Regions from separate parts of the Staphylococcus sp. Marseille-Q1834 genome, predicted to be linked through region 2. Evidence: predicted binding sites of a transcription regulator. Region 2 holds the regulator's gene; each other region holds the start of a gene.
What was found. The regulator LexA, encoded in region 2, represses DNA repair genes until DNA is damaged. The targets are predictions, from matches to a motif close to CGAACATATGTTCG.
Positions count from the first base shown of each region.

Region 1: a site for LexA is predicted at 2,006-2,019, ahead of LIX58_RS05750 (YolD-like family protein). Genes of this name have one in related genera too.
Region 3: a site for LexA is predicted at 1,879-1,892, ahead of uvrB (excinuclease ABC subunit UvrB). Genes of this name have one in related genera too.

Region 1 is NZ_CAKASN010000001.1:1,160,141-1,163,407, forward strand. Features, by position in the region: gene LIX58_RS05735 (YhgE/Pip domain-containing protein) at 1-129, shown strand, start outside; gene LIX58_RS05740 (hypothetical protein) at 245-784, opposite strand; gene isaB (immunodominant staphylococcal antigen IsaB family protein) at 983-1,504, shown strand; gene LIX58_RS05750 (YolD-like family protein) at 1,584-1,982, opposite strand; partial or broken gene isaB (immunodominant staphylococcal antigen IsaB family protein) at 2,468-2,896, shown strand; gene LIX58_RS05760 (hypothetical protein) at 2,993-3,267, opposite strand, start outside.
Region 2 is NZ_CAKASN010000002.1:156,492-159,758, reverse strand. Features, by position in the region: gene tkt (transketolase) at 1-248, opposite strand, end outside; gene LIX58_RS09925 (DUF896 domain-containing protein) at 348-590, opposite strand; gene sosA (DNA damage-induced cell division inhibitor SosA) at 883-1,116, opposite strand; gene lexA (transcriptional repressor LexA) at 1,259-1,882, shown strand; gene LIX58_RS09915 (CAP domain-containing protein) at 2,109-3,128, opposite strand; gene guaC (GMP reductase) at 3,154-3,267, opposite strand, start outside.
Region 3 is NZ_CAKASN010000001.1:349,399-352,665, reverse strand. Features, by position in the region: gene LIX58_RS01865 (COG3942 and LysM peptidoglycan-binding domain-containing protein) at 1-618, shown strand, start outside; gene LIX58_RS01860 (YfbR-like 5'-deoxynucleotidase) at 836-1,477, shown strand; gene LIX58_RS01855 (CsbA family protein) at 1,483-1,710, shown strand; gene uvrB (excinuclease ABC subunit UvrB) at 1,995-3,267, shown strand, end outside.

The sequences.
Region 1 (3,267 bases), on a different contig from region 2:
ACGAAGCTCATTATTTTAGCATTATTCGGATTAGGTTTCTTTATAGCAGGTGTATTAGGAAAACCAGTGCTAGATCCAGTAATGCGTAAGATTTCTAAACGTGTGGATGAAAGTAAAGTGACTGAGTAACTTATAGTATTTCAATATGAATTTCATCATGTTGAGTTTCATTCCTAATTTAATTAATGGTAAATTTAAACCGCCTAATGGGTAGTTGTGATAACTACGTATTAGGCGGTTGTTTTTAATTGGTTTTGTTATTTGGGTTGCTACTTTGAGTTGAATTCGTCTGTGTTGAATTACTTTGTGGTTTGTTTTGCTGACTGTTCTGCTGTGTGCTGTTTTGTTGTGTACTTTGTTGTTGAGATGTTGAAGGCTGGTTTGTATTTTTTTCTGTTGTTGCGCTTTCTGAGCTATTTTGTCTTGAATTGTTTGTTTTATTCTCTGTGCTGGATTGCTCTTGGGTTTTTGGTGTTTCTTGTGTTTTGTCTACTTTAGTATTATTAGAATTATCTTGGTTTGAATAATTCTGTTGTGTATTTTGTGTATTTTGCATTGCTGGTTCTGTTTGAGCGTTTTCGCCATTATCTGTTGTGTTGTCTTGCTCTTGTGTACGTTCTTCTGTAATACTTTCTTTTTTATGTTTCTTCTCTTTTGTTTCGCGTTTTTCAGTTGGATTGTCATCTTTTGTATTTGAAGTTTTATGTGTTGTTGCGAAGAATATTGAGAAACCTAAAGCAACAATAAGTAATACGATGACGATACCTGCCAATACCTTTTTCAAAATATGGTCCTCCGTTTTTCTTTCATTTATTTTATTATAAGGAAATTTCATAAAATAGATAGTATATACACATTTTTATAATATTACATTTTGTTTACTAAAATTTATGCTAAATACATCTAAAGTACAGTGTCTGTGTATGAGTATTATGCGATAATAAAGATGTAATATAAATCCAATACAGAAAGAAGGACTATCATGAATAAAGTAGTAAAAACTATTGCTTCAACAACTCTAGCATTTGGAACACTTCTAGGCGTTAGCGCAACGGTATTACCAGTAGAACATACAGCACACGCTGCTGTTAAACCGTATTATTCTTATAACGGTTACATCGATAAAGATGCTAAATTTTTAACAGATAAAAACTTTGTGAATGCTGTTAAACATGAGAATGTAACATTCAGTGGAATTAAACTTGCACCTACTAAAGCTACGAAAGTGGTTGAAAAGTATAATCAAAAATTTACGGGCGTAACTAAAGACGGTAAGAAAGCAAATAAAGTTCAATTTATAGTTAAAGGGGACTTATCACTAAAGCAAATTAAAAAAGCATATGGTAAAGATTTGAAGAAAGTTAGTGGAAACGTAAATGACAAAACAGGTGGTATTTTTGAATATAGACCTGTTCAAGACGGTTTAGTTACTACATTTGTTGTCAACAATGGGCACGTAGTAGAAGTAGATATTAGTTATGCTGGCTTTACAACTAGTAAATAATATTATTTTGAAAAGTAAAAATGAATAAAACAGCAATGTCTATTTTATATCATAGACATTGCTGTTTTTCATTTAGTGGTTATTCCACATTACAAATAACTCCAAATTCGAGTTTCATGGTTTGGGTGCCATTTTCATTACTAATAGTAATGCATTGGTTTAACATATCAATGCGATGAATGTATGCTGCAATTGAATGGATATAGCCATTTCTCCAATAACTAATCATAGCAAGTTGGCGTTGCGTGTATTTCTGAGTTAACTGACGATTCAAAGTATCCAGCTGATCTTCTGACAGGGAGGGCATACTGATTTTATTCTGTTCTTCAATAAATTCACGTAAACGCTCGTATTGTTCAGGCATTGTCGTAAACGGCGCCCACTTTACCATACCTCGACCTTGGGGGATATTAGGGTCTAGGTACTCTCTAGGAATTTTCCGATAATCTGTTTCATTTTTGTATTGTTCTGGAATCATTTTAACCACCTCATTGTTATTATAGAACATATGTTCGCATATTTGAAGAGGTTTCCTATACTATAAATAAATGTTATATATTTTCTAGAATATAATGAATTTTTATTTGAAAATAAAAAAATAAGGTCATAAGTCTAACAAAGGGGAAGTAAACTTATGACCTGTAGTCATTACATAATATAACTTTTTGTGAAGGAGTTAATGGGGATATTACTCCTACATTTAGTATAGCACAACTTATATAAAAAAATATTGTTTTCATTATGGAATTTAATAAAATGATATAACTAAGTATTTGGTTTCCATTTTCAAAAATAATAAAAATTGTCTAAATATGAGTTATGGAGTACTATATTGAGTAGTTAAAGAGAGAGAAGGCGAAAGTGATGAAAAAAACAACAAAAACTTTAGTAGCAACAACGTTGGCATTCGGTACGTTATTTGGTATGGGTGCAACTGGTGAAGTGACGTAACATACTGCGCACGCAGCAACTTCAGCATATTACAACTATAATGGTTATGCCGGGCATGATGTGTCATTCGTATTAGACAAAAACTTCAAAAATGCAGTTAAAGCTGAAAATGTAACGTTTAACGGTATTAAATTAAAAAATACAAATTCTACAAAAAATGTTAAGAAATACGATCAATATTTCAGAAATGTATTTAAAGATGGTAAGACAGCATCTTTACTTGATATGAAAGTAACAGGTCATATGTCACTTGTACAACTGAACAAATTATATGGCAAAGACTTACAAAAAATTGATAACGGTAAAAACAATACTACTGGAATTTATTTCTACCAACCTAATCAAAATGGTATGACGGTATGGTTTGATTTAAATAAAGGTAAAGTTGACCGTGTAGTGATGGGTTATAGTACAACTCAACAAGCTATGAAAAAGAACTAGAATATAAGGAAGAGACAAATCTAGGGTGGATTAAACCGCCATTAGATTTGTCTTTTTTAATTCCATAAATAATGCGTGGAAAATGCATATTTAATGTTATTTTTTATTGCCGTAATGACCTACATTATGCGTATTGTGATCGATCACTTTACCAGTAGTTTTGTTGACATAAATGACTGATGCACCATTGCTTCCTTGTTCCGCGTATACTACAGGAACGTAACCTTTAGGTAAATCGCTATAGCGTGATACATTTTTATCCACTTTAAGACCCATACTATTTTCTATTTGTATGCTATGGCTATTGAAGTATTGTTTCGCAACACTCATAATTTCAACATCAGAAAGTTGTCTTTTATGGTTAAAATTGC
Region 2 (3,267 bases):
AAACTACCAGATACATGAAGAAGACTATAAAGTAAAGCCGAACCGTGACCCGCTGAAAGAATGAAACGGTCTCTATTGAAATAGTCTTTTGATTGAGGATTAAAGTTTAAATGGCGTGTCCATAAAGTGTAAGCCATTGGAGCCGCTCCCATAGGTAGACCTGGGTGCCCAGAATTTGCTTGTTCGATTGCATCAATACTTAGAGCACGAATAGTATCAATGGCTAATTGATCTTTCTCGTTAAACATCTATAATACTTCCCTTCTACTAAATAATCTTTGTTATATTATAACTTAAATATATTGTTTTTGATAAGGAATTAATCTCAAGGGGTTAAACCTTGAATTTTAACCTTTATTATTTTTATTTTCTTCTTGAATTTTTTTCAATTTATCAGGTGTAACGTCGTTTCCTTCTGGGTCTATTACTTTAGTATTTTCAATCTGTTGTTTAAACCCTTTTCTAAATGATTCTAAATAAGCTTTACGTAACTTAGACTGTTCCTTAGCTTCAGCTTCAGTTAATCCTTGTTCTTTTTTCTTTTTAGCTAATTCATTAATTCTATCTATATTTAAATTGTCTTTAGTCAAGGCAATCACTCTCTTTTCGAATAAAATATTTTTATTAATTACTTCATAAAATATACCAAAAATATGTGGGTTAAAAAAGTTTTTGAAAAGCTATTTCTGCCATAACTAACGATTCAAATTATAAATATATGTTTATATTAAATAAACTCGTGTATTGAGTGCTATTACCCCATCAACATACTTTCTAACATTTATTACTTTCCTAAAAATAAAAGCATAAATTCCTTAACTAATTATATAAGGAATTTATGCTTTTAAAATTTTATATATAATTACTCTACACATTAAAAGTTTATTGGACTAACGCGAACACTTTGTAATCTGTTTGTTCTGTATTTGTGTCTTTTATGTTCTTATCGTCACTATTTAACATAGCTTTTTTAGAGATAGTATGATCTGTAATTTCGTACGTTTGTTCCATTTGCGAGCTATGATATAAACTAATGAAAAAAACTAGAAAAACAACGCAAGAGATTACTACAATGGCTATATTGCTAATCAAATTACTAGTATATTTATTAATCATTTATTACACTCCCAGAACATTTGTTTGTATTAACACTTTAACAGAACAGATGTTCCTAGTCAATACAAAAACGAACAAATGTTTGTTTTAATGAAAAATTAATGCTATAATAACGTTAAATAAACATAGGGAGTGCCTATATATGAGAGAATTAACAAAAAGACAAAGTGAAATATATGATTACATTAAACATGTAGTTCAAGTTAAAGGTTATCCACCAAGTGTTCGTGAAATTGGTGAAGCGGTTGGTTTAGCTTCAAGTTCAACTGTTCACGGTCACTTATCAAGATTAGAAGAAAAAGGATATATAAAAAGAGATCCAACAAAACCAAGAGCAATTGAAATCGTGAGTGAACAATCAAATGACTCTATTAATATGGAAGAAACAATATATGTGCCAGTAATTGGTAAAGTCACAGCTGGTATTCCTATTACCGCTGTTGAAAATATTGAAGAATATTTTCCATTACCAGAGCATTTAACTTCTACTCACAATAGCGATATTTTTATTTTAAATGTTGTTGGTGAAAGTATGATTGAGGCTGGCATCTTAGATGGAGATAAAGTCATCGTTAGAAGCCAAACAATTGCAGAAAATGGAGATATCATTGTAGCAATGACTGAAGATGATGAAGCTACTGTAAAACGTTTCTTCAAAGAAAAAAATCGTTATAGATTACAACCAGAAAATAGCACTATGAATCCTATTTATTTAGATAACGTTACTGTTATCGGTAAAGTAATAGGTCTTTATAGAGAATTATAAGTAGCACTTGTTTTCTTAAGTTAACTATCTCTCTTATATATTTAAATATAATAAAGAACTAGAGCTAGTCTTTTTTGACTAGCTCTAGTTCTTTTTTTCAACTGTGTCTTTTTTGTTTAAAATATCTTTCACTTTATCAAGAATGTCTTTTTTATTTTTTGTATTAGTAGTCATATTATCAACTTCCTTATCAATAAAAAGATACCCCAAACATTCAATATTTAAACTACTCACCAGTATAATTTTCAGTCCAATATGGCTGACGATTTTTATTAAAATCTACGCCGACACCTAACGTAGTAAAATCGTTATTTAAAATATTTTTACGATGCCCTAAAGAATTCATTAAACCTTCATGAGCAAAAATACTACTCTTCTGTCCATAAGCGAGATTTTCGCCAGCAGTATCAAATGTGATGCCATCTTTACGCAAACGATCAAATGGCGAATTTCCTTGTAAATCTGTATGATCAAAGTAATTATTTTTAACCATATCTTCACTATGTTTTCTAGCTGTTTGAGCTAGATTATCTGAATAAGTTAAAGTGTTTAAACCGTGTTGTTTACGTTCAGCATTTACTAAATCATAATTTTGATATTCAAAGCTTTTTTCTAAAGCAGAGGATGGCGCGCCGTATTGTTGAGACAATCGATTCTCCATCGCTTCACTAACTTGTAATAGTGCAGTAACACCATTATTGTTATGCTTATCATAAAATACTGTAGAATATACATGATCTTTATGGAAGACATCATATTCATCATCTTTAACTTCGAAACGATATCTTCCTTTAACTACTTCATTTATAGGTTGACCTAAACGTTTTTCAACAACCTCTTTAGGTGTATTATATTTTATTTTCGATTTAGACGTAATAATATTTTGATTACTATATAGTGCGTTGACCTTATTATTTAAATAGCTTACCATAACAAAGTTATTATAGTCGCCATCATAATAAGTAAACCATTTTAATCCATATTCATTCGTGGTCACTCGCTTAGGTTGACCTAAGTGTTTTTCAACTTCGCTTTTAGATGTATTCAATTGTATATTATTAATTGCAAATTCCTGATCTTTCGGAACTTTTAACGTATTATTTTTAACACTAGTATCCCCATTCATCCATTTACTGACTTTAGCTTGAACGTCATTTTGTAAATGAATGAGGGATGGACTTTCGTTGAGTGGCACTATTAAGATAAAGGACAACAATAACAATGAAAATAAAAGAAATTTTTTAATAAGTCACACCTGCCACTTTTTATAATTAACCTCTGTCGCTGTCCCCATTGAAAATTGAATTTCTTACAATGACATAATCTACTGTTGTTAATGATTTTAAATCTTTACCACCAGCATATGAAATTGAACTTTGAAGGTC
Region 3 (3,267 bases), on a different contig from region 2:
GATTTAATTGCCGTTACTGAGAAAGGTGCTGCAAGTTTAGACAATCTTTCTATTGACTATGCTCAACTTTATGCAACTTCTTCTAATGAGCAAGCACAGAATACTACACAATTAGCTAGTTCATATAACCATGTTGATACAGGAAGTGGTGTCGTAACAAACCGCCAAACTAGTTACCACTATGGTTCAAGTGGATATGAAGCCCCATCAAGATATACAACTAGCCATAACTATAATGTTGGGGTAACAAGCGCACCTGTAGCTTCAAACTATAATCATAGTACTGTAAACAACCAAGGTAATCGTTATTACTATGGTAACTGTACATACTATGCATTCGGTCGTCGTCAACAATTAGGTCGTTCAGTAGGAAGCTTCTGGGGCAATGCAAGCAACTGGGCTAATTCTGCTAGAAATGCTGGTTTAGCTGTAGACAATAGACCTGAAGTTGGAGCTGTTTTCCAAACTAGTGCTGGTTACTATGGTCATGTAGGTGTAGTTGAACGTGTGAATAGTGACGGTTCTTTCTATGTATCTGAAATGAACTGGAATGGTAATTACAATAACGTAACAAACCGTACAATTAAAAATGCTTCAGGTTATAACTTTATCCACTAAGAAATGATATTAAATCAATTAATTAAAATATGAGAAAGCACTATGCTAGCAAAACACTAATTGCTAAGTATAGTGCTTTTTATTTAGGTGCTGTATTGAATTCAGAAAGCACAGTTTTGCCATATTTAATATAGATTGACACTTTTCATCAAATTATTGATTGGTATAATAAAAATAAGTATAATCTGTATTTAATAAAACATGGAGGTTTCGCGATATGGGTGTTCATCAATATTTTAAAAGACTTTCTGATTTAGAGAAATTAATTCGATTACCAGGTAAATTTAAATACTTCGAGCATAATGTAGCTGCACATTCTTTCAAAGTAACTAAAATTGCACAATACTTAGCAACAGTTGAAGAGCATCATGGTAATACAATCGACTGGAAGAGTTTATATGAGAAAGCTTTAAACCATGACTTTGCAGAAGTATTTACTGGAGATATTAAAACACCTGTCAAATATGCTAGGACTGAATTGAAAATGTTATTCTCACAGGTTGAAGAAGAAATGGTGAACACTTTTATCAATGAAGAAATCCCGGAAGCGTATCAAGATATTTATCGCAAAAGACTTCAAGAAGGAAAAGATGATTCTTTAGAAGGACAAATTTTATCAGTCGCAGATAAAATTGATTTACTATATGAAACGTTTGGTGAAATTCAAAAACGTAATCCTGAATCGTTATTCTTTGAAATTTATGAAAATAGTTTAGAAACAATTATTCAGTTCGATCATTTAAGTTCAGTACAAGACTTTATCGATAATGTCATCCCAGAAATGTTAACTGAGAACTTTATACCAAGAGCTGAATTACGTGAAACAACGATGGCCATATTAAATCGTAGAAATGGGTGAATGAAATGATTTGGTATGCTTTAGCCGCCTTTTTTCCATGTGTGTTAGTTGTATTATTTAGTGTGATTACGAGAAGTAAATGGGTGGGTGTGCTTGTAACGCTTGTCTTAATTGCTACATCGATTTATAAAGGATTTTTCCATAATGAATGGATTATCTTTATAGACGTAGTGTCATTATTAGCTGGATATGTGATTATAGACAAGTTAGAATTTCACAAACATCAAGATTAATACTTTATAAACAGATAAATTGAATTTAGTCATAAGTTGGTTTATATTAATTTTACATTTAAAAGAGTTGATAAAGGTAGATGGGACCTCTAGGTTAAAATGCTTTGACTTTAGGCTCATCTCTTTTTATATATTCGAATGATTAAGTAGAGAAGATACAAACGTAAGCGAACAAACGTTTGTATTTTTATTTATATTTTTGCTAAAATAAGTTTAAGTAAGAATACTTTTCAAAGAATAGGAAATAACAGTAGTAAGCATAAATTGAGGAGGCGCTTGTAAGAATGGTGGAACACTATCCATTTAAATTAAATTCTGAGTTTGATCCGCAAGGGGACCAACCTCAAGCGATTAAAAAGATTGTCGAAGGCGTTAAAGAAGGTAAACGTCATCAAACATTACTCGGCGCTACCGGTACAGGTAAAACGTTCACCATGAGTAATGTTATTAAAGAAGTTGGGAAACCAACTTTAATTATTGCCCACAATAAAACATTAGCTGGCCAATTATACAGTGAGTTTAAAGAGTTCTTCCCGGAAAACAGAGTGGAGTACTTTGTAAGTTACTATGATTATTATCAACCAGAAGCTTATGTGCCTTCTACGGATACTTTTATCGAGAAAGACGCATCGATTAATGATGAAATCGACCAACTACGTCACTCTGCTACAAGCGCACTATTTGAGCGTGATGATGTCATCATTATTGCTAGTGTAAGTTGTATTTATGGTTTAGGGAATCCAGAAGAATATAAGGATTTAGTAGTTAGTGTACGTGTGGGAATGGAAATGGATCGTAGCGAATTGCTACGTAAATTAGTCGATGTACAATATTCTAGAAATGACATTGATTTCCAACGTGGTACGTTTAGAGTACGTGGTGACGTCGTTGAAATTTTCCCAGCCTCACGTGAAGAAATGTGTATACGAGTAGAATTCTTTGGTGATGAAATTGATCGTATTCGCGAAGTAAATTACCTTACGGGTGAAGTTATTCGTGAAAGAGAACACTTTGCTATTTTCCCAGCTTCTCACTTCGTTACGCGTGAAGAGAAAATGAAAATAGCCATTGAACGTATTGAAAAAGAATTAGAAGAGCGCTTAAAAGAACTAAAAGATGAGAATAAGTTGTTAGAAGCGCAACGTTTAGAACAACGTACAAACTATGATTTAGAAATGATGCGTGAAATGGGCTTTTGTTCAGGTATTGAAAACTACTCTGTTCATTTAACATTAAGACCACCCGGTTCTACACCGTATACATTACTAGATTACTTTGGCGATGACTGGTTAGTGATGATCGATGAATCGCATGTGACATTGCCGCAAATTAGAGGAATGTTTAATGGTGACCAAGCACGTAAAAAAGTGTTGGTAGATCATGGTTTCCGTTTACCGAGCGCTATGGATAACCGTCCACTTAAATTTGAAGAGTTTGAACAAAAAACAAACCAATTAGTATATGTATCAGCTACACCAGGTCCATATGAAATTGAACATACGGATGAAATGGTGGAACAAATTATTCGTCCTACCGGCTTATTAGATCCTAAGATTG